4 regions of the Ureibacillus sp. FSL K6-2830 genome follow, and region 3 is predicted to be linked to each of the others. Evidence: riboswitches for the same ligand, from Rfam matches in the RefSeq annotation. Region 3 holds a riboswitch; each other region holds the start of a gene.
The links. A riboswitch is a leader RNA that binds a small molecule or an ion and turns the genes downstream of it on or off. The one in region 3 is predicted to bind cobalamin.
Positions count from the first base shown of each region.

Region 1 (7,457 bases), 2.9 Mb from region 3:
AATTATTAGAACATGATTTTATTCGAACTGCAATTTATAGCCCTCAATCATCTAGTAAAATATCAAAATGGAACGTTTCATCCGTGATAGGCTCTACTTTTGCTAAGGCATATGTGGAACCCTTTTGAGAAAAGAAATCATATGTGGAACCTTCATTTCGTATTCCATTCATCACAATTGGATGAATTTCTTCTTCAGGAAACATTGTATCGAACCCTAAATTCATTAATGCTTTATTCCCATTATAGCGGATATATGCCTTCACCTCATCTTCCAAACCTGTTCCTCGATAAATTTCATCTGTATAACGCAATTCATTATCATATAAATCTAGCAATAATTCATAGCCCCAATTTTTTAATTCATCTTGTTGTTCTTTAGAAAATTGATTAAAAATGTTTTGTGCGAATATTCCAACAGCCACCCCATGAATGGATTCGTCCCTCAATATTAGCGAGATCACCTCCGCGCTGTTCCTTAAAATGCCTTGTCCCCCTAAATAAAGCGGATAGAAAAAACCAGAATAAAATAAAAAGGATTCGAGCATGACGGAAGCAAACATTGCTTTCCATAGGCTGACTAAATCATTTTCCTTAATAGACGAATATATATTGGCAATTTTTGAAGCCTTATATTGTAATTGTTGATTCTTTTTTACCCATTGAAAAATTTCTTCGATTTCGTCGTTATGACAAAGGGTTGTAAAAATATACGAATAGGATTTCGCATGAATGGCTTCAAAGGCACCAAATACCGTTAATACAGCTTTTTCTTGTAAATTGGGATTGTATTTTGCTATTTCATTCATCCCGATATTTGTTTGAATTGTATCGAGCAGCGTCAGTCCACCAAACACTTTTTTGTATGTTTCTTGATGCTCAAAATTTCTCCATTGTTGAATATCCTTTGAAACTGCAATTTCTTCTGGAAACCACATTTGTTTCCATTGTTGATCCCAAAAAATTTTAGCAAGACTGCTTGCTGACTGATTCCAATTGACTGCTTCGTATGTTAAATTGTACATGCTACACATTCCTCCAGTGATTGTAATCGTTGGCGTACATAATAGACCGTTTTGATTCCTCGCATCCAAGCATAAATATAGGCTTTCGCTAATTGTTCCGTCGTCCACTTGTCTGTTACATATAAAGTCATTGAGATACCTTGATCAACATGCTTTTGTGCAGCGACATATAAATCAATGATTTTATAGACATTCATGTCATATGCTTCTACGTATAAATGTTGATTGTCATTATTTAAAAATGGCATCGGATAAATCGTGCGGCTATCTGCATAATCTCGTATCTCTACTCGCTCAGTAATGGGTGCAATGGATGCCGTGCAAGAACGAACGTAAGAAATCGAGCCGGTTGGTGCGATTGCTAACCGATAAGCATTAAATAATCCGTATTTCATTACATCTTCTTTCAATTTTCTCCACATTTCTTTTGTAATGATTGGAACATTACCTAAAGCTTTTTTCACCAATTCACTAGGTTCCTTTTCCAATTTATTCACGTACTTTTCAAAATAATGACCATTTGCATATTCGCTTATTTCAAATCCGTAAAAAGTTTCACCTTTTTCTTTCGCAAGTAGCATCGATGCTTTTAATGAAAAGAAGTTCAATGCTTCCATAAAGTAATCGATAAATTCAATTGATTCTTTTGAACCATATAATATATTTTGAGTTACAAGATGTCCGTGCAAATTCATAACACCTAATCCGACAGAATGCATCATCTGGTTTGCTTTTTTTACAGATGGAACGTTTTTTATATTGGTCATTAAAGACACTTGTGTTAACAAACGCATGGCTGTATCTACTAACTCTTCAAAATGATGAAACTTTGTCGCATGGTGAATATCTAATGATCCAAGATTGCAAGATACGTCTAATCCATATTCATTTGGTGTATCTTGATCATTAATGATGCTCGTTTGTTGAACTTGTAAAATTTCAGTACAGAGGTTGGACATTTTGACTCTTCCAAGTTTTTTTAGTGGATGTTGTTTATTTACATTATCATCAAATATTTCAAAAGGATATCCGGATTCGAATTGGCTCTTTTTGATTTCCGTATATAGTTTTCTAGCATTGATTTGCTTTAACTTTCGTATATTTGGGTTGTTCAACAACTCCCCGTACATTTCCGTTATGCTTATTTCAGACATTCTTTTTCCGTATTCTCGATAAATATCATAAGGACTAAAAAGAACGATATCTTCATCTTTTTTCATCAGTTCAAAAAATATATCTGGAATAATGACACCAGTCGATAAAGTTTGTAACCGAATTTTTTCGTCGGCATTCGGCTTCTTAGAAGAAATAAATTCTTCAATATCCGCGTGGAAAATATTTAAATAAGCAACACCTGAACCATTCCGTTGTCCTAATTGATTGGAATAAGAAAAGGCATTTTCTAATAATTTTGCAACGGGCATAACACCGCTTGCCCGATTGGCGATACCTTTTATCGGATCACCCAAAGGTCTTAAATCCGTTAAATTTACCCCTACCCCTCCGCCAAGCCTTGAGAGTTCTAAACAATAACCGAGGTTTTCTGCAATGCTATTCATCGAATCATCCATGGATAATTTAAAACAACTTACCAATTCCCCACGCGCTTTTTTACCGCTATTCAGTGTGGTTGGTGTTGCTGGTTGAAAAGCCTCCATCATCGCACGAATTGCTTTTTCTGCCAACAATTCATCACCATTCGCTAAATATAAGGCGATAATGCTCATCCGATCCTCATAAGTTTCTAAAATTTCTTTTCCATCTCGACTTTTCATTGCGTAACTTTCAAAAAATTTGCTCGCGCTCATAAATGTCTGAAATCGAAAACGATAAGAATACGCAATGTCAAAAATTTTATTTATAAATTCGAAAGAATATTTTTGTAAAAATTCTTTCTCATAATATCCTTCTTCAATGAAAAAGCGAATCTTTTCTTCCAAACTAGAAAACTTCCGCATTTTCTGATTAACATGTTCGATAAAATATTGACGAGTAGCCTCTCGATCTTTCTCTAAATCAATTTTTCCTGTTTGGTGGTAGTGATTCAAAATTTCATTATTCAAAGTTAAATAGCTTTTCATCACTAAATCTCCTTTTGAATTACTCTGTTATAATAATCAATTATGGCATCATAATTTTTCTGAAATCCGCGTAATTCTATCTTTTGAACAATGGGAATTCCGTACCTTTCGTTAATCAAATGAGCAGAACGGCAAAAATAAGCATGGCCGAAATTCGAGTTCCCACTTGCAATAACACCCTTACAGAAACGAACATTATGTTGTAAAAACGTTTCCACGTTTCGTGGTACTTCGCCTAATCCATCGGTATAGGTGAACAATAAGAAGGGTTCATTCAAAATAAGATCATCGCGAATTTCAATGTGGGGTAATTCTAATTGATGAACGATAAAACGCACGTTGCCCGTTCGAGAAGCATAAGCAATCATACTGTGATCCTGCTAATGAATTTTTTTATATTTTCTATGTTATCCATTAGCTCTCCATCGATTTCGATTACAGGGACAGAAAGGAATCCAGCATTCAATAATTTTTCTTTCGCTTCTTCATTGTTATCAATCAAAATTTCTTCATATTTCCCTTCATAACCAAGTTGATTTAATTCGTATTTCATCAACAAACATTTTGGGCAAACTTTTTTTGAATATAATTTCATTTCCTTCTCCCTTTCTACCATTCTTTTATGAAAATAAAAAAGCCATACCTTTTTCGGTATGGCTTTGAAATGGAAACAGTCAGGTACTAGGAAATGGACCGTCTTGCTTCCATTTCCTAGCCCCCGAAGAAATGAGCAATTCACGTTTATTAGGCAGGTCTCCTGGCTTATGCTTCATCCTCCAAGTTCCCTTCCCATACAAATTTGTACAGTGGATTTGAACTTTTCGTCAGCAATTACAGTTGCGGGGACAGCGTCAGATTTTCACTGACTTCCCTTTTAATCTACTATATATAGTAGAACCTAATAAACGAAATGCTATATATTGTGTTTTCGTGTTTCATTGTAACATGTAGTATTGTTAATTACAAGCTTATTTGGTAAATGATACAGTATCTACTAAAATCATTCACTCGATACGTAGAACTTAAGAACGGTTGGTTAATTTTCCTCTTTTAATATCTCAGGAATACCATACCAAACGCGAATGACTTTCTCACTTTTCTCAAAAAGTTGTTGATACAATCTACCACAAGTATCTCTCAAATGACGATCCTCTTTTGAAAGCGGCACTATTCCACGTCCGATATCCGTACAAATACAAATTAGGTTTGTCTTATAATCTAAATTCATTAATTTCCCCATTATTTGTGATACGATTTCATCTTCCGATAAATCCGGGACGAGCAAAATCATTTTTTCAAAACTACCTATAATAACGTATTCATCTTTTGTAAAAGGGCCTTCCGGTATTTCGCCTTCATAAAAATAACAGCGATTCGCACCTATTTCTTTTAACATGTTACTTACAAATTTTCGTTTACCATTATAGGCGCCTCCAATAACTGATTGCATTCTCTTCCCCCTTTCAAAGATTCAATATCATCCCAACATAGGGTATAAATCATCCGATGCTGTGCAATAACATCTTGAAAACTTTTCTCTTTTTGAAATTTCGATAGGATAACACGAATGACACCACCGTGGACAACAAACACATATTCTCCACCACAGCTCACGATTTGATGAAAACAATTTAAAATCCGTTCTTTAAACGAAACAAAAGATTCACCATTTGGTGGCGCAGCTTTCTCTGGTGAATCAATCCACTGCCGATACGCTGGATTATCTTTTAATTCATCATAAGTTTTCATTTCAAAATCTCCAAAATGTAATTCCCTTAATTGAAAAAAAGGATGGTATTTTGCCTCGGGGAAATAAAGTTGCGCTGTTTCTATGCAGCGCTTTAAGTCACTGCCAAATACATCCTTAGTATGAATCGGTACTTGACAATTTGCTGTTTGTATGTATATCGATTCATTCGTCCATCCAATATATTTTCGCTCTAAATTCGCTTTCGTTTTTTCATGCCGAATTAAATGAACAGTAACAGCATTCCCCATAATGCCAATTCCATCCCTTCATATAAAGCACCTAGCAAGTCTCCCGTCATTCCGCCAAAATGGCGATATGTCCAATGCCGATAAATCCAAGTCATCACAAACATGCTAAATGTTAAAACAAATAGTTTATATTCATTTAACACAAAACCTGTTATGAGGATAATGAATATATAACACGCAATATAAATCCATAACGATTTTGCCTTCACATGTTTTTTAAAGTAGGCTGCCAATCCAGATTCCTTCACATTTACTGACAGATTGAAATAAATCAATATTGCTAATCGACATAAGACAGGTATGATGATAAAAAATAAATAAAAGTTTGTTGGGCGCTGATGTAAATACTCATAAAATATGCCGATTTTCAGTAGAACAATGAGCACTAGATTAATAGCACCAAAAGCTCCAATACGGGAATCGCTTAATATTTCTAGTCGTTTTTCTTTATCTCTATAAGAAAAATAAGCATCGCTTAAATCGATCCAACCATCGAGATGCAACCCACCCGTCATCATAATATTGATAATGACAATGATAATTGCTAAGAAAAGTGGAGTAAAATTGAAATAAACATCATTCAGTAGAATGACAAGTACAACGATTACCCCCATAAAGAAGCTAATGAAAGGCATTGTGCCAAACATCGCTGTAACAGTTTTATTATTCATTGGAAGTGTCTTCCGAATGGGGAAAGAAGTAAAAAATTGAAGAGATAATAATAACCCTACAATAATATTTTTCACAAAAACACCGCCTATTTTCTGCGTACGCGAATACCATAATCCAACTCATATGCTTCATCACAAATTGAGACAATCCATTGATGAAGAGTTCCGAGGAGTTTTCGATATAGTTGGACTTCTTTGAATGAAGATGGTACTTCATCAAGCACTTCATTTGAAACAATTAAGATGATAACACCATTTTCTTTCCATTGCGTTATTGCCTGTTGAAACTGATGCATCCAATGATAGATTTTATGTAATCGGTCTTCTTTTAAATGTTCGGTCTTGTATAAAATATTGTTCAGCCAAGTTGTTATACAATCCCATAATACAATGTCATTCTCTTGAAACCTTTGTACAGGCAAGTCATCAATTACGTCTATTGTATACCATGGCTTTTTCGAGCGTTCTCGATCCTTTTGATGTCGAACTATTCGACTTTTCATTTCTTCATCGAAGGGGACACCGGAAGCTAAATAATAGAGGCCTTTTTGGTTTTGGTCGAAAAACTTTACAGCCACACTTTCTGCAAAGGAACTTTTACCACTTCGAACCCCGCCTGTAATAAAAATGATTTTTCCCATTCTCTCCCCTCCTCTAATCTATTTTCCCCCAAAAATAGAGCTGTCCAAAATGAGTATATCATTTTATGGACAGCCTGCGAAAAATATATTTTATTTATCATTTCCATTCCATTCCGACACGCAAAATCTTATAATCCATTTTGACTTGAATATCCATCTCTTTATAAATTTCACGCCAAGCATCTTCTGTTTTTACATTTTCTTCCCAATATTTCGGATGATATGCACGCACCCTTGCACCAATTGCAAGTATATCCGATTCATCTTGCTGCAATTTTTTCACTAGACTATTTAAGGCTTTTCCTCCCAACTCAGATGCTGATTTTTCAAGTTCTTGTAATTTTTCTTTACTTAAATCATTCGTATAAAGTTGTTCTTCAACAAAACCTTCTACTTTGACATCGATAAATACTTTCGGTTTTCCGTCTTGAATTTCTACTGAGATTTTTGAAATTCTTTTGAATGGCTTTACAAGATAAACCCCTTTTTTATCACCAGGTACAATTACATTAGAATAACCAGCAGGATTTATTCCCTGCATCGCTAAAATAGCTCCTGTTTCCGTTGGCGTTAACGTACCAACCATTTGATAATCTTTAAAATAAACGAGTCCGTCAACCAAAATATGATCTCCCATCGGCTTTGCAAGAGGAATGATTGCATCCACACCTTCATCAGAAAAATCAATCCACACTTTCCCTAAATGCTCTTTCGGTAACTTTCCGAACTTTACAGCTTCTCTTAACGTATTAGCTAAATATAAAGAAGGGACTGTTTGAATGGGTGGTGTAGCATTTAATATTTCTAGTGCTTCCCCTTCCGTAACCATAATCCACGCAGTTCTTCTTACTTCAAAATCTCTTTTTAAAAAATCCATAATATCTTCAAGACCTTTTTTTGCAATTTTGTCACTGACAACAATCAATTGAATATGTCCTAAATAAATTTTTTCTGCAAGTTCTTGTTGTAAATTGGATAATACATCCTTCATTGAATATCCATATGTTACTAACAGCCAATCAGTCTCTGCGGAATTTGTATC
Region 1 is NZ_JBBOQR010000001.1:3,062,332-3,069,788, reverse strand. It holds gene nrdF (class 1b ribonucleoside-diphosphate reductase subunit beta) at 44-1,024, opposite strand; gene nrdE (class 1b ribonucleoside-diphosphate reductase subunit alpha) at 1,012-3,105, opposite strand; gene nrdI (class Ib ribonucleoside-diphosphate reductase assembly flavoprotein NrdI) at 3,108-3,473, opposite strand; gene NSU17_RS15210 (glutaredoxin family protein) at 3,470-3,700, opposite strand; cobalamin riboswitch at 3,836-4,022, opposite strand; gene NSU17_RS15205 (bifunctional adenosylcobinamide kinase/adenosylcobinamide-phosphate guanylyltransferase) at 4,142-4,555, opposite strand; gene NSU17_RS15200 (histidine phosphatase family protein) at 4,507-5,103, opposite strand; gene cobS (adenosylcobinamide-GDP ribazoletransferase) at 5,076-5,849, opposite strand; gene NSU17_RS15190 (bifunctional adenosylcobinamide kinase/adenosylcobinamide-phosphate guanylyltransferase) at 5,861-6,415, opposite strand; gene NSU17_RS15185 (Ger(x)C family spore germination protein) at 6,513-7,457, opposite strand, start outside.
Region 1: it holds a riboswitch for cobalamin, as region 3 does, so the genes downstream of both, NSU17_RS15210 (glutaredoxin family protein) here and NSU17_RS00660 (energy-coupling factor ABC transporter permease) in region 3, are expected to answer to the same signal.

Region 2 (7,457 bases), 1.3 Mb from region 3:
AAGATTCATACGTGTACGATCTTAACAACGAAGGCAAATGAATTAATGGCCCCAATCCATGACCGAATGCCGGTCATTTTAAATAAGGAACAGCAAAAAGAATGGTTAGACCCTCATTTAAAGGGGCGAGAGAAATTAAAATCGCTGCTTAAACCTTGCCCTTCAGAGTGGTTAACTGCCTATCCAGTATCTAATCTAGTAAATTCTCCGAAAAACAATTCAAAGGAATTAATTGAAAGAGTTTCTTTATGATAATAAAGGAGGCGGGGACATAAACAAAAAATGAAAGGGGGAGTTGAAATAGTTTTGATAAAAAATTGAACTAACGAAAAATTGATTGAAGTGACGGGCGAGTGCTCCTGTCGCGCACGCTTAGTCGCAAAGCGGAGCAAGCTCAAGGAAGTAAATTCAAAGCTTTCCTGCGACGAGCCCTCTCGAGACACCGCAGGAGCGAAACGATGAGCTCCGAGGAGGCTCGAGCCGGGCCCGCGGAAAGCGTCCCCGGAACGGAAATCAATTTTAATAACATATCAAAAAAACATCATTTTCTCCAAGGAGAAAATGATGTTTTTTTAGATTTGTCCCAACCTCTATCTTTTAAACTGTTTGACTCCCCATGATTTTTAGCATATATTGATGGGATTCTTCTAAAGTAGTCATGGTGTTCATCATAGAACATGCGGCATCAAGAATAGGAAAAGCAAGGGCTGCTCCTGAACCTTCGCCTAATCGCATATTCATATTCAACATAGGCTCTAACCCTAATAACTCGTTTACAATTTTTGCTCCAGGCTCTTCTGACAGATGGGATGGAATAATGTAATCCTTCACTTTCGGTTCTAATTTATAAGCAATAAGTGCAGAAACTGTGGAAATAAAACCGTCCACTACTACAGGAACACGATTTGCTGCAGCACCTAGGACTACGCCTGCCATTCCCCCTAATTCCAAACCGCCAACTTTCGCTAACACATCAATTGGGTCATTTGGATTTGGCGTATTTATGTCAAGAGATCTTCGAATGACGTCAATCTTATGTTGAAGACTATCTACCCCAGCTCCCATACCTGTTACAATAGCCGGGTCACAACCACAGAATGCTGATAGGACAGCACTACTTGGAGTGGTATTACAAATTCCCATTTCTCCAGTTGCTAAAACATGGATACCTTGTTTCACTTGTTCATCGGCAATTTCAATACCTACTTCAATCGCTTGAATCGCTTCTTGTCGTGACATTGCTGGTCCCTTAGCCATATTATCCGTTCCGTATTTCACTTTTTTGACGATGACTCCAGAATCTTTTGGTAAATCTTCTTTAATGCCAATATCTACTGGAACGACTTTTGCACCTACTGCTTTTGCAATAGCACATACTCCTGTAAACCCTTTAGCAAAGCCAATTGCCTGCATTACCGTTACAAATTGGGGGTTATTTGAAACATTTTCTTCATATACTCCGTGATCCGCAGCTAATGAAATAACCGCTTTATTGGATACATCAAGCTCTAGTTTCTCAGATATTCCAGCAAGTTGTATCGCGATTTGTTCTAATTTTCCTAAACTGCCTGGCGGTTTACAAAGAGCATCTACTCTTTCTCTTGCTTTTTCCATCACTTCTTTATTAAGTTGTTTAATGTTTTGTAATGTCGATTGCAATAGTTCCAATTGAATCTCCTCCATTGATTATTGAAATAAGAAAAGTCTGCAGTTTATTGGCATGCCAAATAAACTACAGACTTTACCATCGTACTGTATGTTTTCAAGTAATTAGGCAGGTCTCCTGGCTTAGGTTCATCGCAAATATAGGCCTTCCCAGTTTCCCAGTGGCATTTTCTATATTGCTCCCCGATACAGTGGTGGGTCCGCTAAAGATTCTCACTTTATTCCCTATTCTCCCTAAAAAGGGCACCTAATTACATAGATATACTTTTTAAATAATCTAAAATGAAATGAAACTTTAGTCAAGTTTTTTGAAAACTTCCATTGCCTAAATGATTATTTTAGTGGTGAAATATTATGGAATCTATTCAGTTATAGTTGGAAATGTAAGGGTATCAACTTGACGGTTAGTATACAATTGTATACAAAAATTAAACGATGGTAATAAAGAAAAGGAGTAACAAAATGCGTGCAGCGTTAAAGCTTTCAAAATATTTAAAGCCCTATAAGCATTTTGCGATTTTAGCGCCGATACTTATGGTGTTGGAAGTAGCGATGGATTTAATTCAGCCAACGATTATGCAGAAAATAATCGATAAAGGAATTGCAACGAATGATACACAGTATATCATTATGATGTTTGCTGCAATGATTTTGTGTGCAATGATAGGATGGCTTGGAGGTGCAGGTTGTACATATTTCAGTTCGAAAGCGGCGGTAAACTTTGCATCTGATGTTCGAGCGGATTTATATGAAACTATTACATATTTTGCGAATAGCAATAAGGACAAGTTCACTTTAGGAAAATTGATTACCAACTTAACAAATGATATCGAAAGGTTGCAAAGGGCCTTAAACATGTTATTAAAAATATTCGTTCGCGGGCCTTTTATGTTTGTTGGGGCGGTCATTGTCGTATTTTTTACGGCAAGAGATTTATTTCCAGTACTGTTTTTTGTGGTGCCTGTATTAATCATCAGTTTATATATTTTTATTCAATTATCGATTAAGCTGTTTCGAAAGGTGCAGGAATCAATCGATCAAGTGAATACACGTGTGCAGGAGAGTTTGGCGGGGATTCGTGTCATTAAAGCATTTAACCGTATGCGATATCAAATGAAGCAATTTGCAACTGTCAATCATCAATTAACGAAACGCAATATGACGGCAGATCAAGTAGTAGCTGCCTTAATGCCGATTACCCAATTTGTTGTCAACATCGGAATTGTACTTGCACTTATGCTTGGTGTCGTGAAAGTCGATGCAGGAGCTATTGAAATTGGGGTAATTGTTGCATTCATCAACTATTTGATGATGATTTTGAACGGCCTTATGAGTTCCAGCAACGTACTGATTCAAATTGCGCGGGCTATACCAAGTGCAGAACGTGTCGTTGTCGTATTGGAAGAGCAGCCTGATATTACGAATGTTGAAAACCCAGTGAAAAAAGAAATTCAAGGAAATGTGAAATTTGACAAGGTTAGTTTTTCTTATAACAAACACGTTGAACCGGTGTTGAAAGAGATTTCCTTTGAAGCGAAAGCCGGCAGTACAGTAGGGATTATCGGTATGACAGGCAGTGGAAAATCGACATTAATCAAATTGATCGGTCGACTCATGGATGTCGATGAAGGAACTATTTACATTGATAACATTCCAATACAGCAATATGACATTGACATGTTAAGAAATGCTATGGCTTTTGCCCCACAAAAGGCAACATTGTTTTCAACAACGATTGAAGAAAACTTAAAGTATGGGAAAATTGACGCAACTAAAGAAGACATTCAAGAAGCGCTCTTTGCATCAAACGCCTTTGAGTTTGTGGAAAAATTGGATCATAAAGAACAACATGAATTAACGCAGGGAGCTACGAACTTATCCGGTGGGCAAAAGCAACGTTTGGCAATGAGTCGTGCAATTATAAGAAAACCAAAAATTTTAATATTAGATGATACAACATCAGCGGTAGATAGCATCACTGAAAAGATTATCCAGCGAAACATGAAAGAAGCTCTTAAAGACAGTACGAAATTTATCGTATCATCAAAAATTTCTTCTATTAAACACGCAGATTTGATTCTTGTGCTAGAAGACGGTCGAATTGTTGTCCAAGGAACCCACGAAGAATTACTGAAAATGAGCGAGCATTATAAAGAGATTGTAGCAACTCAAGTTGAAAGGGGAGGTGCGATTGATGAATAGGCTACAAGAATCCCTTACTGGTAGAGGGAGTGGTCGAGGCCGTGGTCCAGCAGCAAAGGCTAAAAATCAAAAGGCTACAATTAAAAGGATTTGGAGTTATTTAAAGAAACAAAGACTCAGCATCAATTTTGTTATTATTCTTGTGCTGATTACATCGGTGTTAAATATTTTAGGGCCTTTGATGATTGGTGTTATTATAGATAACTATATTCTTCCCCTCGACATTGAAGGAACTATTCGGATGGGAATGTTACTTGCAGCAATTTTTATCGCATCATCCTTATTAACTTGGTTGCAAACTTTTGTCATGATTCGAGCATCTTTAAAAACAATTCAAAATTTGAGAATCGAACTGTTTGAGAGAATGCAATCATTGCCGATTTCGTTTTTCGATCAAAAACAGCAAGGCGATTTGTTGAGCCGCATGACGAACGATATCGACAATTTGAATTTCGCTCTTTCACAAAGCGTCATTCAAATCGTATCGTCTGTATTATCTCTTGTAGGTACCGCCATTGCGATGGTGTATTTAAATTGGATATTAGCCATTGTTACCCTTTTGGTCGTTCCGTTAATTGTTTGGGCTACAAAACAGGTTGTGAAACGTAGTAGCATGAATTATCGAAATAGACAACGAGATTTAGGCAATTTAAATGGATTTATTGAAGAAACGATTTCTAATTCGGAAGTTGTGACGCTCTTCGGAAAAGAACAACAAACTATTCAACAATTTAAAGAAGCGAATGAGAAGTTGCGTTATTCTGCAATGCAATCAGAAATAGTATCTGGTTTGTTAGGACCAACGAATAACTTTATCAATAACCTCGGATCAGGTTTAATTGTTGGAGTTGGTGCTATTATGACGGCCAATTCTCTCGTTACGGTAGGTGTTATAACGTCATTTTTAACATATGCAAGACAGTTTTTCCGCCCAATTAACCAACTTTCAAACTTATTAAATACTTTTCAATCTGCAATTGCTGGAGCGGAGAGGGTATTTGAAGTACTAGATGAACGAACTGAATTAATGGATTCACCTCATTCTCTGCCTAGACGATCTCTAGAAGGAAATGTTGAATTTCGAAATGTCAGTTTTTATTATGTAAAAGATAAGCCGGTGCTAAAAAACATTTCGTTTCAAGCGAATGCTGGTGAAATTGTTGCTCTTGTTGGCCCAACTGGTTCAGGGAAGACAACCATCGTACAGTTATTAAGCCGTTTTTATGATGTAACTGAAGGTGAAATTTTAATAGATGGTGAAAATATTCAATCTTACTCAATGGAACATTTACGAGATTCAATAGGTGTTGTATTGCAAGATACGTATTTATTCTCAGGAACGGTAAGAGAAAACATCCGATATGGAAAACTAGATGCTACCGATGAGGAAGTAGAAATGGCAGCAAAAATCGCCTATGCCCATTCCTTCATAAAATATTTGCCGGAGCAGTATGATACATTGCTTGAATCAGGTGGTAAAAACTTAAGTCAAGGGCAAAGACAACTGATTGCGATTGCACGAGCTATTTTAAAAGATCCGGATATTCTAATTTTGGATGAAGCCACTTCAAGTGTTGATACAATGACAGAAGTGCATATTCAAAAAGGATTAAACAATTTAATGCAAGGCCGCACGAGTTTCGTCATTGCCCACCGTTTAAAAACAATCGAAAATGCAGATCGAATCTTAGTCATAAAAGATGGAGAAATAATCGAGCAAGGAAATCATAATTCCTTAATGTCCTTAGATGGATTTTATGCCCAATTGCAAAAACAATATCATCAAGCAGAAATTTAGCAGTAAACTGTCCCACTAATGTTTACAAAGCATAGGGGGCAGTTTTTTTCTATCATCATCAAATTTCGGATACATGAATAAAATATTTGAGTTTAGTAAAGTATACAGTTTGTGTCTTTCAGGAATCATTTTAAATCTATTCGTTTCTTAATAATCATTTGAATTTTAAGATGACTGAAACAAAGATTAGGATGAACAAAGTCTTTTAACAAGCAAGTTGGGTAATAAAAATAATCAACTTTTTATAGAAATTCTTTACGCATACAAGCCTTCCTTTCAGCGTATAGTAGTGCAAAAGGTTGCAAAAGGCGGTGTAGTAGATTTGAAACGATGGATTGCACTAATTGTCATTTTGCTCTGCTGTTTTTTAGTGGTTATGTATGAGACAAGCGCATCGGACAATCGATTTTTCCTTCCTGAACCATTAGGAGGAGTTAAAATCGTCGTTGATGCGGGCCATGGTGGGATTGATGGAGGAGCATCGGCAGAAAATGTTATTGAAAAAGATATTACGTTAGCAATTGCAAAAAAGGTTGAACAAAAATTAAAACGAATGGGTGCGGAAGTTGTGATGACAAGAACTTCAGATGGCGATGTTCTTTCGGAACACGCACCAAGTGAAGAGTTCTCTACATTAAGAGAAAGGAAAAAACAAGATATTTTCTTAAGAGAAAAAATTGTAAAAGAAAATGAGCCCGATATTTTCATTACGATTCATGCAAATGCTATCCCAGAAGAAAAGTGGCGAGGCGCTCAAGTATTTTATCATAAAGAAGGGCACCCAAACAGTGAGCTGCTAGCTAAAGCCATTCAATCTTCAATAAGAGAAAAGTTACAAAATACAGATCGAGAGGCTTTGGCAATCAAACAAATTTATCTACTGAAAAAAACCGAAGTTCCTGCGGTTTTGGTGGAAACTGGATTCTTAAGCAATCCTGAGGAAAGAAGTTTATTGGCAGATGAAAAGTATCAAGACAAAATGGCAGATGCAATTGTTAACGGAATTGAAAATTATGTAAATTTGGAGATTGAATAAGCAATATCGCTATGATTAAACACTTGGTATGTTATACTTATACTATCAATCGGAAGCTAATATAGGGGAGTGTTTATCGTGATCAATGAACAACAAGTCCGTGAAATTTTAGGACAACTACAAGACCCGTTTTTACATAGAACGCTTGAAGAAACAAACGGTATTGTCAATGTATCAATAAAAGAAGAAAAAAATCATGTGAGTGTAAAAGTTGCGATTGCTAAAACGAATACCCCAGAACAATTACAATTGCAAATGAAAATTGTTGAAAAATTAAAAGAAGCCGGTGCTTCAACTGTAGGAATTCGATTCGAAGAGTTGCCAACGGAAGTTCTTGAACGTTTCCGTGGAAAAGCAAATGAAGCCGAGTCCCGAGATATTTTATCACCATTATCTACAGTAAAAGTGATTGCCATTGCATCAGGAAAAGGTGGTGTAGGTAAGTCCACAGTATCAGTAAATTTAGCTGTTTCTTTAGCTCGTTTAGGGAAAAAAGTGGGCTTAATTGATGCGGACATTTATGGGTTCAGTGTCCCAGATATGATGGGAATTGAGGAAATGCCGATTGTAAAAAATGATCGAATTTATCCTGTGGAACGTAAAGGGGTAAAAGTCATATCCATGGGATTTTTCGTGGAGAACAATGCACCGATTATTTGGCGTGGTCCAATGCTTGGTAAAGTATTAGATCAATTCTTCCGTGATGTAGAATGGGGAGATATTGACTATCTATTATTAGATTTACCACCAGGTACT
Region 2 is NZ_JBBOQR010000001.1:1,400,260-1,407,716, reverse strand. It holds gene NSU17_RS06935 (SOS response-associated peptidase) at 1-252, shown strand, start outside; gene cobT (nicotinate-nucleotide--dimethylbenzimidazole phosphoribosyltransferase) at 598-1,668, opposite strand; cobalamin riboswitch at 1,757-1,931, opposite strand; gene NSU17_RS06925 (ABC transporter ATP-binding protein) at 2,128-3,867, shown strand; gene NSU17_RS06920 (ABC transporter ATP-binding protein) at 3,860-5,665, shown strand; gene cwlD (N-acetylmuramoyl-L-alanine amidase CwlD) at 5,988-6,701, shown strand; gene NSU17_RS06910 (Mrp/NBP35 family ATP-binding protein) at 6,780-7,457, shown strand, end outside.
Region 2: it holds a riboswitch for cobalamin, as region 3 does, so the genes downstream of both, cobT (nicotinate-nucleotide--dimethylbenzimidazole phosphoribosyltransferase) here and NSU17_RS00660 (energy-coupling factor ABC transporter permease) in region 3, are expected to answer to the same signal.

Region 3 (7,457 bases):
TTGATCTAGCATGGCAATTGCTTCACATGCAAGTTGAAATGGCGTTTTTTGTTTAAATAGTTCACTTTCTTTCGACTCTAGATTTTCTAAAGACCAAGGTTCAGCTTCCTTTTTTAATCGTTCATGAGGTTTCAATGGTTGAATCTCGCTATCAAGCGTATATTTTCGTTTGTATCCTCTCGGTGTAATCATTAAGTCATCATACACAAAAGTGGAAGAATTTCCGATAATCACCGTTGTGAGCATACCAATCTCGTAATCTAGCATTTTTTCTAGCGTAGTAATTACAATATTTTGTCTCTCACGATAAGCACTCTTTACGAGTCCAACAGGCGTATTCGGTGACCGGTATTTTAATAAAATTCTCCTAGCCTCTACAATTTGTTTTGTTCTCCTACCGCTTTTAGGATTATATAAAGCAATTACAAAATCTGCTGCTGCCGCTGCTTCCAGTCTTTTTTCAATAATAGACCATGGCGTTAAATGGTCGCTTAAACTAATTGTGCATGAATCATGCATTATTGGAGCTCCAAGAAGGGAACCGCAAGAATGAACTGCAGAAATGCCAGGAATAACTTCAATTTCAACCCCGGTTTCTTTATTCCACCCTTGTTCAATGAGCACTTCATAAATTAAACCAGCCATACCGTATACACCTGAATCACCACTTGAAATGACCGACACATGGTGCCCCGCTTCAGCAAGTTTTATTGCCGCTTGTGCTCGTGATACTTCCTCTGTCATCCCTGTACTAATAATTTGTTGTTTGGAATCTAATAAATCTTTAATTAGCTCGACGTAAGTTTTATAGCCAATGATTGTATCACTAGCTTTGATTGCTTCAACTGCACGATAGGTAATGTGATTAGCATCACCTGGACCAAATCCGACAATGTAAAGCTTTCCCTTCAAACTCATCACCCCTTTTAATTCTTTGCCATCATGAAACAATCATGAAGTACATCGATTACTTTTTCTTTTGAACGTACATCATCTAGTTTTGAAATGAGTCCTTGCATTTTCATCATTTGCGCAATTTCGAATATTATGGATGTTTCTAAATTTGCTTTTTTCACAATGTCCTTGTTTTCTTCAAACAAACTATAAAAAGCACCGTGATATAACATTTCTCCATGATGCATCACAACGACTTCGTCAGCCCATTCATAAGCAAAGTCAATATCATGAGTAGAAAGAATGAGTGTTCTCCCGTCACAATGAAGTTCGTTTAACAATTTTCGTATTTTCCTTGTGTAATAAATATCTAAAGATGCAGTCGGCTCATCTAATATGATGACTTCAGGATCCATAGCAAGAACTCCAGCGATGGAAACTCGCTTTTTTTGCCCAACACTTAAAAAGTGAATCGGTTTATCTAATAATGATTCAACGTCTGTTTGATTAATTGCTTTCTCTATCAACGACTTTCGTTCCTGTTCTGCTAGATGTAAATTAAATGGCCCATAGGCAATATCATCCAAAACAGTTCCATTAAACAACTGGGTTTCTGGATTTTGAAAAACAATTCCAACCTTGCGTCTAACATTTAACAATTCTTTTTTTGAATAGGATAATGGTTGTCCTTTAAAATAAATTGTTCCGGAGGTTGGTTTTAATAAACCATTTAAATGCAATATTAAAGTGGATTTCCCTGCTCCATTACTACCTAACAAAGCAATTTTTTTTCCTTGATCAATTTGTAAATTTATTTTTTGTAAAGCTTCTGTTCCATCTTCATAGGTATAAGAAACTTCTTTCAATTCAAACAAAGGAGTATTCATTTTAACCAACTCTCCCAACGGTGAAATAAAAGACGATAATGAACAAATTCACTAACAACGTAAATATCCAACTACTTGTTGAAAAATGAAGTTCTCTTGAAATGACTGCTGAATAGCCATCTACACTTCTTGCATTTATCGCATTATTTAAGTCTTTCATTTCTTGAAATACCTTAATAAACAAAGCACTGATTATAAGTCCAATTGATTTGATAGAATTTAATAAAGAACTGTGACCTAACCTTGCTATTTGTGCAAGATAGATTGTCCTGCTGGAATCAAGAAATATAAATATAAATCGATACATTAATGCAATTAAATCCAATAAAGTAGTTGGTACTTTACAACACCTTAATCCATATAGAAAATCTTGAATCGTCGTAGATAAAATTAAAAAATACAAACAACTAATACTCGATAAAGCAACAACAAATAGCATCAATGCCTTTTCAACACTCGTTATCGAAATTGAAATCGTGACGGGACCAATAATAGATTGAAAAATGGCACCTTCTATAGGGTTAGTTGAAAAATTGAGTAAAATGACTAGTATACTTGAAATTAGAAATACCACTGGAATAAGCAATAACTTCAAATATACGCGAATCGGAACTTTTCCGATTATTAAAGTAATAACTGTCATGATGCAAAATATGAATATGGATGTAAGAACATGTTGAAATACGATATTCAATATTAATGGAATAAGAGCAAATCCCATTTTTTCGATTGGGTGTTTATTTCTTAAAGGTGATTGATAAGCGAAATATTCTAACATTCTCATTTCTGTATCTCTGCATTCCCGCCCCTATTCCGGCCTCGCATATATCCTATAAAGTAACCAATGAACCCTGCACCGATTGCTCCTTGTAGTACGAATAATAAACTTTCTATTTCACCACTAGGAGGCTCCCAAATACTTGAAAACCATGGTTCATAGGATTGGTTCAGTTCTGTAATTAATCCTTCCGCTTCTCCATCTGCACCACCATATTCTGCATCTCCGTTAACAATCAGCGGGACAATCATTAAAAAAATGATCAAAATTAATAAAAGCATATTCTTTTTTAACATTTTACTTCACCTCCTGGGGTTTCTTTAGTACTTGAAGTAACTTTAATTCTCTTTCGTTGTATTTCAATAAGAAATTCATCACCATTACTGAAATCAATCCTTCAATAATTGCTAATGGTACCTGTGTAACAGCGAATACGCCAGCAAACTTTACAAATGAAGCGAAAATTCCACCAACTTCAGATGGAAAGGCTAGTGCAAGTTGAATAGATGTAATGACATATGTACCTAAATCTGCTAATGTTGCTGCTGAGAAAACTGCTAGAGTAAAGGGCAAACCGATCCTATTGAAGCCTTTAAATACTCCATAGGCGATAAAAGGTCCAGCAATCGCCATCGAAAACGCATTGGCGCCAAGCGTTGTTAAACCTCCATGGGCTAATAATAATGATTGGAATAATAACACGATGGTACCTAAAACACTCATTACAAATGGTCCAAATAATACGGTTCCTAATCCAACACCCGTAGGATGAGAACAACTTCCCGTAACCGAAGGAATTTTTAATGCGGATAATACAAAAGTGAATGCACCCGATAAACCTAGTAATAACTTCGTCTCAGCATTTCTCTTTACTAAACTACTCATTTTCTTTAATCCAATGATTAAAAAAGGGAATGTAAGGAGCCACCAAAATATTGCCCACTTGATTGGTAAAAAACCTTCCATGATATGCATAGCAAAAGCTGTATTAGGAATGATTAATAATACTGCTAGAAAGTAAAGTATTTTGATTGAGACTTTCATAAAATTCCTCCTAAAATGAAAATTTGAAAATAAAAAAACACTGCCAAACTAGCAGTGTCCCACAATAAGACATAATAATCCAATCATGCCTATTCGTGTACCTATCCTCGTAGGACACTACCATCCACTCCATACGGCAGGTCTCCTGGCTTAGAGTCATCGCTACAAAATCGCCTTCCCGTTTGCACAGTGGCATTTGATTTTGAGCTCCTCTTCACAGTGGCGGGACCGCACTAGATTCTCACTAGTTTCCCTTTTAAGCTAATTTTCATTAGCACCGTATAGATTATTCAGTTGTTGAAATTTAGTTGAATTGTAGCATATTGTTTGAAAAATTTCTATATCTTTCTATAAATAAGACAAAATAATTACTAAATTCATATAATATTCATTACCTTTTGATATGAAATATTGTTAGAACCAATTTGAATTTTTGGAAAAATCGAAGTACAAACTGGGATTAGCTTGTGCTTCTAATGGTACGTAATTGGAAACTTTCACAATTATAGCGGAATATTTCCGTGTTTTTTCTTAGGTCTTGATTCTTCTTTATTTTCAAGCATTTCTAATCCTTGAATTAACTTAATGCGAGTTTCTCTTGGATCGATTACATCATCAACCATTCCAAGTGAAGCAGCAACATATGGATTAGCAAATTTTTCTTTATATTCCTCAATTTTTGCTTGACGTGTAGCTTCCGGATCTTCTGAATTTGCAATTTCGTTCGCAAAGATGATGTTAGCAGCACCAGCAGCACCCATTACGGCTATCTCTGCATTTGGCCAAGCGAATACTAAATCTGCACCAATGGCTTTTGAATTTAGCGCAACGTATGCTCCACCATATGCTTTTCGTAAAATGACTGTAATTTTTGGAACGGTTGCTTCAGAATAAGCATATAAGATTTTAGCACCGTGACGAATGATACCGCCATGTTCCTGTTTAACGCCAGGGAAGAATCCTGATACGTCTTCAAATGTAATGATTGGAATATTGAATGCATCACAAGTGCGAATGAAACGGGCAGCTTTATCGGATGAGTCAATATCAAGACCACCTGCTAAGGCCTTTGGTTGGTTACAAACTAATCCAACAGATTGTCCAGCAATACGAGCAAATCCTACAACAATGTTTTTCGCAAATTCAGAATGCACTTCCATGAAGGAACCTTCATCCACCACTTGTTCAATTACTTTACGAACATCGTAAGGACGTGTAGGTTCAATTGGAACAACGTCAATTAATTCAGGACGCCAATCGTCTCCTTCAGGGCGTGGTAATTTTGGTGCTTTTTCTTTATTACTTTGTGGTAAATAGCTTAATAATCTCTTAATTTGTTCAATCGCTTCTTCTTCAGAAGGGGCGCGGAAATGAGCGTTACCGCTAATTGTGTTATGCACTTTTGAACCGCCTAAATCTTCTGATGAAATTTTTTCTCCTGTAACCGCTTCAATTACTTTCGGACCAGTAATGAACATTTGGGATGTTTTATCCACCATTAAAATAAAGTCTGTAATTGCTGGAGAATATACAGCACCGCCAGCACATGGACCCATAATCACAGAAATTTGTGGAATAACCCCAGAATAAATCGAGTTGCGATAGAAGATGTGGCCATAACCGTCTAATGATAATACTCCTTCTTGAATACGGGCACCGCCAGAGTCATTGATGCCGATGAATGGCGCTCCATTTTTTGCAGCCAAATCCATCACTGCAGCAATTTTTTTCGCGTGCATTTCTCCTAATGCACCGCCGAATACTGTGAAATCTTGAGCAAATAAATAAACAGGACGGCCATTCACTTTACCGTATCCAGTTACAACACCGTCACCAGGGCCATTTTGTTCACCCATGCCGAAATCTGTTACTCTATGTTTAATAAATGGATTTATTTCAACGAAAGTGCCTTCATCTAGTAATAGATCAATACGTTCACGTGCTGTTAGCTTACCTTTTTCATGTTGCTTTTCAATGCGCTTGTCCCCACCGCCTAAATAAATCTCTCTTTTTCGGTCATACATTTCATCGATTTTATCTAACATATCCATGATTCCTTAACCCCTTTATCACTTTTTTTCATATAGTTCATATAAAACTCCAAAACTATCTTTTGGATGAATAAAGCATGCTTCAGCTCCCCCAGCTGCAGGTATAGGCTCTTCAGACAGAAGGCGAACTCCCTTTTCTTTTAATTCAGCCATTTTTTCTCGAATATTATCTACACTGAAACAAATGTGTTGAATTCCTTCTCCACGTTTTTGTATATGGTTATAAATCGCCCCTTCTTCACTTAAGGGTTGTAATAATTCAATATGTACATTCCCAGCATCGATAAATGCTACTCGTACATTTTGCGATGGAACCTCTTCAATTCTTTCTAATTTCAAACCTAAAACTTCAGTATAATATTTTACTGAATCGTCTAGGTTTTTTACTGCGATTCCAATATGATCGACTTTTTCCATCATGCCACCCCTTCTGTTATAGTACATAATCTATTGTAGCGAAATTACGAAATTTCCGCTACGTACTTGAGAAATTTTTCAGATTTGATAAACTAATCCTATGAAAAAAAGGAGAGAGCGAGAATATGAGCAACAAAAAATTTCAAAAAATAATAGTCTACACGATGATTGCAATCATGTTACTTTCAACATTGGCATTCGGTTTATCATTCTTCTAACATTCTTTACAGCGGTTACAAGATATGTAATCGCTTTTTTATTTTGAAAAAATGTATATCAACCAACAACACTGTACCACAACAGATACAATTAAAAAAATTTGATATAAAAATAAAATTAAATGATTTCTGAAAATATAGTAAGCAATTTTTCTATCTATTCATGAAATGAATAAGTTAGAATCCGCAATACTTGAATGATACGAGTATGCGGATTCTATTTTTGGTTTAATTATACTTCATCGCAATATTCTTCAAAATTGGCTTGTAAATTTGTAATAACTGACATTACATCATGTCCTTCTATTTCATGACGACCTATATCAGCGACAACTTTTCCGTCTTTCAGTAAAACAAAAGCTGGTGATGAAGGAATATGTTCGTCTCCAAAATGCGCACGTGCAGCAGCCGTTGCTTCTTTATCTTGTCCAGCAAAAACCGTTACTAGATAATCTGGACGTTTATCATAATGAATTGCACTTGCCGCTGCAGGTCGCGCAATACCTCCTGCACAGCCGCATACAGAATTAATCATGACAAGAGTAGTTCCAGGACGTGCAAAGGCCTTTTCTACATCTTCTGGGGTTCTTAATTGCTCATATCCAGCATTCTCCATTTCAGCTCGTGCAGTGGTAATAATTTCTTGCATAAATAAATCGTAATCCATACTCATACATTTCAATCTCCTTTCAAGTATTAATTTTAGCATAGAAGAAGGAAAAGTTAATTGCAAATACTTCAAAAGGATTCTCTGAAATGGGTTTTATACAGGGATTACAACCTAAAGGCAGTTACTGATTGGGGAACAATTTGTGTATGCCTTGCGTTACGGTTAATTTTCCTTGCAATATTTCTTCTTCCAGCTTTTTCACTAATTCTTTGTTTTCTTTATTACCAAAAAATGAATCAATTAGATGGTCTGTAATCATTGAATGGAACCAATCACTTGTTTGTTCTCGTCTTCTTGTGAACCAGTAGCTGGATTCTTTCATTTGTTTTTCAAACGATAAAATCATTTCCCAAACATCTTCCAATCCTTTTTTTTCATAGGATGAAACAGGAACAGCTTTTGATTCCCAACCTGGAGTTGACGGTTGTAAGAAATGCAGGATTTTCCTATATTCTTGAACGGTTTTTTTCGCTTTTTTTACATTGTCTCCATCAGCTT
Region 3 is NZ_JBBOQR010000001.1:129,243-136,699, forward strand. It holds gene cobJ (precorrin-3B C(17)-methyltransferase) at 1-918, opposite strand, end outside; gene NSU17_RS00645 (energy-coupling factor ABC transporter ATP-binding protein) at 927-1,781, opposite strand; gene cbiQ (cobalt ECF transporter T component CbiQ) at 1,783-2,565, opposite strand; gene NSU17_RS00655 (energy-coupling factor ABC transporter substrate-binding protein) at 2,562-2,855, opposite strand; gene NSU17_RS00660 (energy-coupling factor ABC transporter permease) at 2,857-3,603, opposite strand; cobalamin riboswitch at 3,722-3,900, opposite strand; gene NSU17_RS00665 (acyl-CoA carboxylase subunit beta) at 4,107-5,654, opposite strand; gene mce (methylmalonyl-CoA epimerase) at 5,673-6,071, opposite strand; gene prli42 (stressosome-associated protein Prli42) at 6,197-6,289, shown strand; gene NSU17_RS00680 (BrxA/BrxB family bacilliredoxin) at 6,522-6,962, opposite strand; gene meaB (methylmalonyl Co-A mutase-associated GTPase MeaB) at 7,081-7,457, opposite strand, start outside.

Region 4 (7,457 bases), 1.3 Mb from region 3:
AAAAAGGACTCTCCTATCCAGATAAAGCCGTACTCACGAATGCCAACGAACATGATCGTGGTCAACTAGAAGTATTCGTGGATGACAAAGAATGCATGTACGTGTTTGATCGTGGTTACTTGGATTATGGGCGCTTTGATCAAATGACGGAAGATGGCTATTTCTTTGTGACCCGTTTGCGTAAAAACGCTGTTGTCCGAGTGTTAGAATCCTTTTCGTTACCAGAAGATTCACCCGTATTCTCTGATGAAATGGTTGTCATTGGAACACCACAAAATCGTTCTGAAAACGTGTTTCGCTTACTCAAATTGCATGACACAAAAGGAAATGAGCTTCATTTACTGACAAATCGTTTAGATTTAAGTGCAGTTGAAATCGCTGAAATCTACAAGTCACGCTGGGCGATTGAACTGTTCTTCAAATGGATGAAGCAGCACCTGAACATTAAAAAATTCTACGGTCACAGTGAACAAGCCGTCCACAACCAAGTGTACGTTGCGATGATTGTGTATTGTTTAAATGTATTAGCACAGCTGAACGTAAATAGTGACCGAAGTTATTTACAAATTAGTCGTTATCTAAAGGCATCTTTATGGAAATCGGCTCACATTTGGTTACGAAAAATCGAAGGAAACGGCGTCCCATAAAGGTTTGCCAGTCGTTGTTGCACAAGTCATAGGTTATAGTAAAAAAATGGATGTTTACTACCCTCGCTTAGGTGTTTTCGTTTTTTCTCTAAAGTCCAGAAAAAATAAAACTGAAAATTCAGACATCATTTATGCGACGGTAGTGTATTAAAATATAAAAATTATGATTTATTCTACAAAACTATAAAAAATTGATATATCAAGGTCCTGTGTAAGTTTATATAAAGTAGTAAAATTTGCGAATAAAAGAACGTAAAAAATACGGTCTTAAAGGCGCTCGTCGCGCACCACAATTCTCAAAACGTTAATATTATCAACGTTATCAAACCCTCTTCTCGCTTTCGGGGGTAGTGTCAAAAGTTCTATGAAAACTCAGTATTGGAAGGATGTGTTCTAACGAAAATAGAGAAAATGCCGCCGCAATCGCTCTTGACAAACACGTCAATGGTTTGATTTCGAACCAACAAGGGCGAAGGGAACAAAAAGAAGGCACACCAAAGAAGCCCTTGCCAATTCCCATTTTAAACCATTGACTGGTTCGGTTTGTCAAGAGTTCGCTTCGCCGATGCTGGTAAGGGCTCTGCTAAACAAAAAGTTAGGCAGTTTGCTCTACTAGCCATTGTTGAGCTAAACCAATCAGTTTTATCCAACGTGCAGGCATATTCGGCAGTTCTTTTAGTTCTGGAATGACTACAGGCACTTTGCCTTCCAGGGCTGAATGTGGCCGCAAGAAGTTAAAATAAGCCACAAACAAAGTCACATAAGAAACGGATCCGTGATCGGATCCAAATCCGTGTGTCGATCTGTAATTACCCTTAAATGTTCGATTCAGTCTTTCAATAATTTGTTTTAGCGGTCTGTATTCCGTTGAAACCGGGTCTTCGTTGGTTAGTCCAATGACCTGCTTCACATCAAACGTAATACCGTGCTGGGCAAAAAAGTGTTGTGCTAAAAGGTAAATCGGATTGCCATCTACGACAAAGGTGAGGTCTTCAGGAATCTCTTTCATCTTCCATAAGACCTCATCAATCGCGCGAATGGCTGATACTGTATCACGATTTGGAGAAACAGGGTAGGACAGAATAATTTTCTTTACCGCATCAAAAAAGAAAAAAAGATAATGCCAACGGCCATTCACCTTAATGTATGTTTCGTCTCCGCAGAATTGATCAGAAAGCTCGTAAGGATAATGATCCACATAAGGTTTGAGCAGAAGTGCTACGCTGTTTTCGTAATTCAATATACTCTGGTGAGAGATGGGTACACCATGAACATCCTTCATCAGTGCAGCTGTTTTCCGAGCCGATAAGCCATAGTTTACATGGTAGGTTAAAATGACAATGTGTGCGGTGACACATGAAGCCTGGACAAATCCACTTTTGGCTTCTTAGGTGAATGTTTGGCTAACGGCTGATAATCAATTTGAAACTGACGGAATATGTATCGAACTTTAAAAGACTGAGGATCCTTTTCGAACTGCTTTTTCTCTTTTTTAGACATTCCTCGCAGTTTCTTTTTGTAATACGGACAGTCATTGTTTTTGCACTTAAATACGAGAAAATCTTTTCTTTCCTTGATCTTCTCGAGTGTTTTCGAACAGTGTGGACATTTTAGTACAGCCTCCTTGGCATATTGATTCTTTTTATTAAACAGACACGCACACACCTTGCATTGATAAGGTACTTTACCTTTTGAATTGGAGCGTCTCTGAACAGGTTTGAGAGGTTTCCCGTTCTTCTCCAAATATTCTTTGAGAAGAATTTGATAATCAAGCTTTTGTAGAGTTTCAATGATTGGCAGCTCATCCACCTGGAGTTTTTGATAAGGCTTATTGACAGGCTTTTCAGTTGGCTTATCAAACATGTTTTTTCCAATCAGAAGGGTAAGTAATGTTCGAATCATTTGATCTTGGTACTTGATATATTCAAGCAAATAGGTTAATAATTGAGGTAACAACTTGTCACTTCCTTCATTAGGGATTTTTGAGTGTGTGGTTACCTCATAAATACCCTAATTTTAAGGGGGTGGCAAGTTTTTTGTTTATAAAACCTTATATATCAATAAATCATCTAGATTTTATCTATAAATTTTTGACAATACGCTTTCGGGAAGAGGGGTGTTTTTATGAGAAATTTGTTTTGCTGATACCGCTTAAATTTGTATTTTTAACGTGAGCCGTAGACATTCATTTCATAAATTTTTATCCGCTAATAAAACAAAGACCCTCGACTAATTCGAGGGTCTCAATTATTATGGGTTGGCTTTTTCAAGGGCAAGTCTTAAACCAAAACCAATCAAGATGGCACCAGTAATTCCTTCGATAACTTTTTGAGTGCGAGCATTTTTTATAAATGCACTAATATGATCGATTAAATAAATATAGAAAATGAACCACAGGGCCGTAAGAATGGTATAAGTAATTCCCATAATAAGGAACGGCATAAATGTATCGCTACTAGTATTTACAAATTGAGGGAAGAAGGTTAAGAAAAATAGTGCAACTTTAGGGTTTAATATATTAGTTAAAAATCCTTGTTTGAAACAAGATGTATTACTCAATGTACCTTCTTGCACAAATTCTACCTCTACTTCATCTTTCTTTTTTCTCAAAGACCAAAAAGTTTTAATTCCAAGATAAATTAAGTAAATGGCTCCAACATACTTAAAAATAGAAAATAAAAAGGCTGATTTTACAATGAGCGCAGATAATCCTAATATCGCGGCAGTAGTGTGAATTAGCAGGGCACAACAAGTACCTAAAGCAGTTTTCATTCCGCCAAATTTGCCACGAGTAACAGTGTTTTTAGTGACGATGGCAAAATCAGGGCCAGGTAAAAGGATTAACAAAACACACATCAAAACAAATAGAAAAAAGTTTTCCATCATTTCATTCCTTTCGAACACGAAATTTCAGAATATTTATTGTTAAATTGTATTCAGTATTAGTGTTTTTTTCAATGGCCAGAAGCAAGATAAAAAACAATTATTTTACAAGGTACGGTTATTCTACTATAATGGCACTAGAACGAATAATTGAATAACAAACAAATAGGTTTCTTAAATGTAAATTCATTACATTTAAGACTAAGAGGGAAGTTGGTGAAAATCCAACACGGTCCCGCCACTGTAATCGGGTAGGTAGTTGCAATTATCCACTGTGTTGTTGAACATGGGAAGGAGTAACAAACCGATGACCCGTAAGTCAGGAGACCTGCCTATTTGTATTTAAACATCCTTCGAGGAAAGGAGAGTTTAAAAAGCAGAGGCCTTTTTCGGGTCATGCATACAGAATTCACATACATATCTGCTTTTTACAACGCTTTTCGAGAAGGAGAAGCGTTTTTTTTGTTTTCAAAAAAAGGAGGAGATAAAAGATGTTGAAGTGGAATCGAGCAATACTTCTAGCAGTGGTTCTATTATTAAGCATCACAATCATTGCCGGTTGTGGTAACAAAGAAAGCAAAGAAAAGAATGAGCAAGCAGGTGGAACTGGGACAGAGGAAACGGAAACAACAAAGAAAGCTGATTTCCCAGTAACACTAACGGATGATGCAGGAAGAGAAATAACGATTGAAGAAGAACCTGAAACAATCGTATCCATCCAAGCAAGTAATACGGAGATTGCTTTCGCCTTAGGATTGGGCGACAAAATAATCGGTGTTTCAGATTATTGTAATTACCCGGCTGAAACAGAAAATATTACAAAGGTGGGAGGACAGGACATTAATGTGGAGCTAGTTCTATCTCTCCTTCCAGATATAGCACTAGTGACAGATTATCATTACAAAGCTCATCCGACAGTATTAAAACAATTTGAAGAGGCGGGTATTCAAACCATCGTCGTTGGTAGTGCAACATCTTTTGAAGATGTTTATGAAAACATTGAAATGATTGGTTTAGCCACTGGAACAAAAGATAAAGCTTTAGAGATTATTGCTGATATGAAAAAACGTCATGAAGCCATTAAAGAGAAAGCGAAAGCCGTTGTAGATAAAAAAAGAGTTTGGGTTGAAGTATCACCAGAACCAGATATTTTTACGACTGGAAAAAATACCTTTATGCATGAAATGTTAGAATCCATCCAAGCCATTAACGTAGCAGGTGATCAAGTAGGATGGGTAAAGATGAATGAGGAAGAAATAGTAAAATTAAACCCGGATGTGATTATAACGACATACGGCCATTATATAGAGAATCCAAAGGAACAAGTACTTGCTCGTAATGGTTGGCAAGCGGTTCCTGCGGTAAAAAATGGCGAAGTTTACGATGTGGACAGTGATACAGTAACAAGACCAGGCCCTCGTTTAATTGAAGGAGTCGAGACTCTTGCGAAACTTATTTATCCTGAAATTTTTGAATAATAAAATTGGTTGGATTTATGTAGGGAGTGGTATTCTTTTTGCCGCGGCAATCATTTTAGGTTTATTTATAAGCAGTGTACCCGTTGCTGTGGAAAAAATTATCCACATAATATTTGAGAAAACCCTCCATATCACTTGGATGGAAGTACCAAAAAATGAGGAAATGATTATTTGGAATATTCGATTGCCGAGAGTCATCCTTGCCTTTTGTGTTGGGGCATCCCTATCGCTAGCGGGGGCTGCTTTCCAAGGCCTTTTACGAAATCCATTAGCAGATCCATATACAATTGGTGTATCATCAGGCGCCTCTTTAGGAGCAGTGTTAGTTATATTTTTCCAAGTTACCATAATAGGATTAGGAAATTTTACGCTTCCAATCGTCGCAATTGTAAGTGGTTTTATCACTTTATTAATTGTATTTGGGTTGGTAAGGCTAAGCAGTAGAAGTTTAGCAATCGAAACGATTGTGCTTGCAGGTATTATCGTCAGTTCCTTTATCAGTGCCATTGTCTCTCTAATCATTTCATTGGGAGATCGAGATGCAATGACCCAAATTCTTTATTGGTTATATGGGAGCGTTGGAATGAGAGGTTGGGAATACATACAACTCATCATCCCGTTTATGATATTGGGGACATTCATTTTGTTAATTCATTCTCGAGAATTAAATGCCTTTGCACTTGGTGAAGAGGCTGCAGATCATATTGGTGTCAATGTCAAAAGAGGCAAGACTATGATATTAATTGGTGCATCGTTATTAACTGGTGCATCGGTTGCTGTTTCTGGTTCCATTGGTTTTGTTGGTCTCGTCATCCCTCATCTTGTACGACTCCTTGTTGGACCAAATCATCGACATGTATTACCGTTGTCATTTATCATTGGTGGTACTTTTCTAATGTTTGCGGATTTGCTGGCTCGAATTGTTATTGCACCGCGAGAATTGCCAATTGGAGTTATAACAGCGATTATCGGTGCACCGGTATTTGCGTTTCTGCTAATAAGAGAAAAGATTGGAAGGGGCAAAAATAGATGCTAAAGATTCAAAATGTGACGGGTGGATATAGCAATAACCCAATCCTAAGAAATATTGATATAGAAGTACAAAATGGTGATTTTTTTGCCCTTCTCGGCCCAAATGGAAGCGGAAAAACAACGCTCTTTAAATTAATTACCGGTCAGTTGCCTATTCAAAAGGGGAAAGTATTGTTATCGGGTAAGGATCTCTCATCTTATTCAAAATTAGAAAAAGCAAAGAAAATCGCAGTTCTTTCCCAAGAAACTTCTGTTTCTTTTGACTATACAGTTGAAGAAATCGTCAGTCTTGGGCGATACCCTCATCAAAAAGGAATATTGAAAAATTTATCAAAAAAAGATTGGCATATAATTGAAGAAGTAATGGAACTAACGAAAGTAACCGAATTTAGGCATACTCAATTTCGAAAGATTAGCGGCGGTGAAAAGCAACGGGTGCTATTAGCAAAAGCGTTGGCTCAAGAACCGGAGCTACTACTGTTAGATGAGCCTACAAATCATTTAGATATAAAACATACCTTTCAACTATTAGATTTATTAAAAAAGAGACAAGAAGAAAAAGGATTAACGATTTTTTCAATTTTACACGATTTAAATGTGGCATCGCTTTATGCAGACCGATTCGCACTGCTGTACAACGGTAGTTTATTAGAAGTTGGGGATGCAAGCTTACTAAAGGAAGTAGATACTTTAAATAAAATATATCAAGTACAAATCCATGTCCAACCGCATCCAACAGTCCCTAAACCGCAACTATTACTAGCACCAAGTTTACCGAATTCAACACATTCTACGTTCTTTAAGGGAAATTATAAAATAAACAACAATGAACAATTTGTTCATGTTCAATTTCAAAAACCACTACGAACGATATCAAATGGAATGGTAGGAAATGGTATACAGTGGATAAAAGATTATTGCATCTTTTCGTGTAAACAATATTCCACAATTCCCCCAGAGGAAGAAATACAAACCATCATGGAACAATATTCTATTACTCCCGAACAAACGGTTGCAACAATTGTTGAAGGGAACATAGGTGATGTCGTTGAAGTTGAGAGAGAAATTGAGGATACAAAAATTCTCATCATCGTTACACCTACGAAAATGAATGAAAAAATTCGCGGATTCAATATGATGGTTTTTATGGATGGACATTTTAACGAGGGAGCTTTAGTTAATAGTTTGCTTATTGCAACAAAAGAAAAAATGAAAGCAATGCAACAATTTGGAATGGATGAAGCTAATGAAACAAATGAGGCTCTCTATTTAGCGGTTACGCAAAAAGGTGATAAGTCAGTAACGCAAAGAGCTGTCGAGGCAACTTTGCGAGAGATGGTACAACTTGCTGTAAAACAAGTATATCAAAAAGAAAAAGTTGTTGTTTGATTGAACAATTGAATACTTTCAATAAAGG
Region 4 is NZ_JBBOQR010000001.1:1,411,915-1,419,371, reverse strand. It holds gene NSU17_RS06990 (IS4 family transposase) at 1-647, shown strand, start outside; partial or broken gene rpsI (30S ribosomal protein S9) at 887-955, shown strand; partial or broken gene NSU17_RS06980 (IS6 family transposase) at 1,243-2,603, opposite strand; gene NSU17_RS06975 (LysE family translocator) at 2,898-3,530, opposite strand; cobalamin riboswitch at 3,681-3,880, shown strand; gene NSU17_RS06970 (ABC transporter substrate-binding protein) at 4,022-5,008, shown strand; gene NSU17_RS06965 (FecCD family ABC transporter permease) at 4,974-6,044, shown strand; gene NSU17_RS06960 (ABC transporter ATP-binding protein) at 6,038-7,429, shown strand.
Region 4: it holds a riboswitch for cobalamin, as region 3 does, so the genes downstream of both, NSU17_RS06970 (ABC transporter substrate-binding protein) here and NSU17_RS00660 (energy-coupling factor ABC transporter permease) in region 3, are expected to answer to the same signal.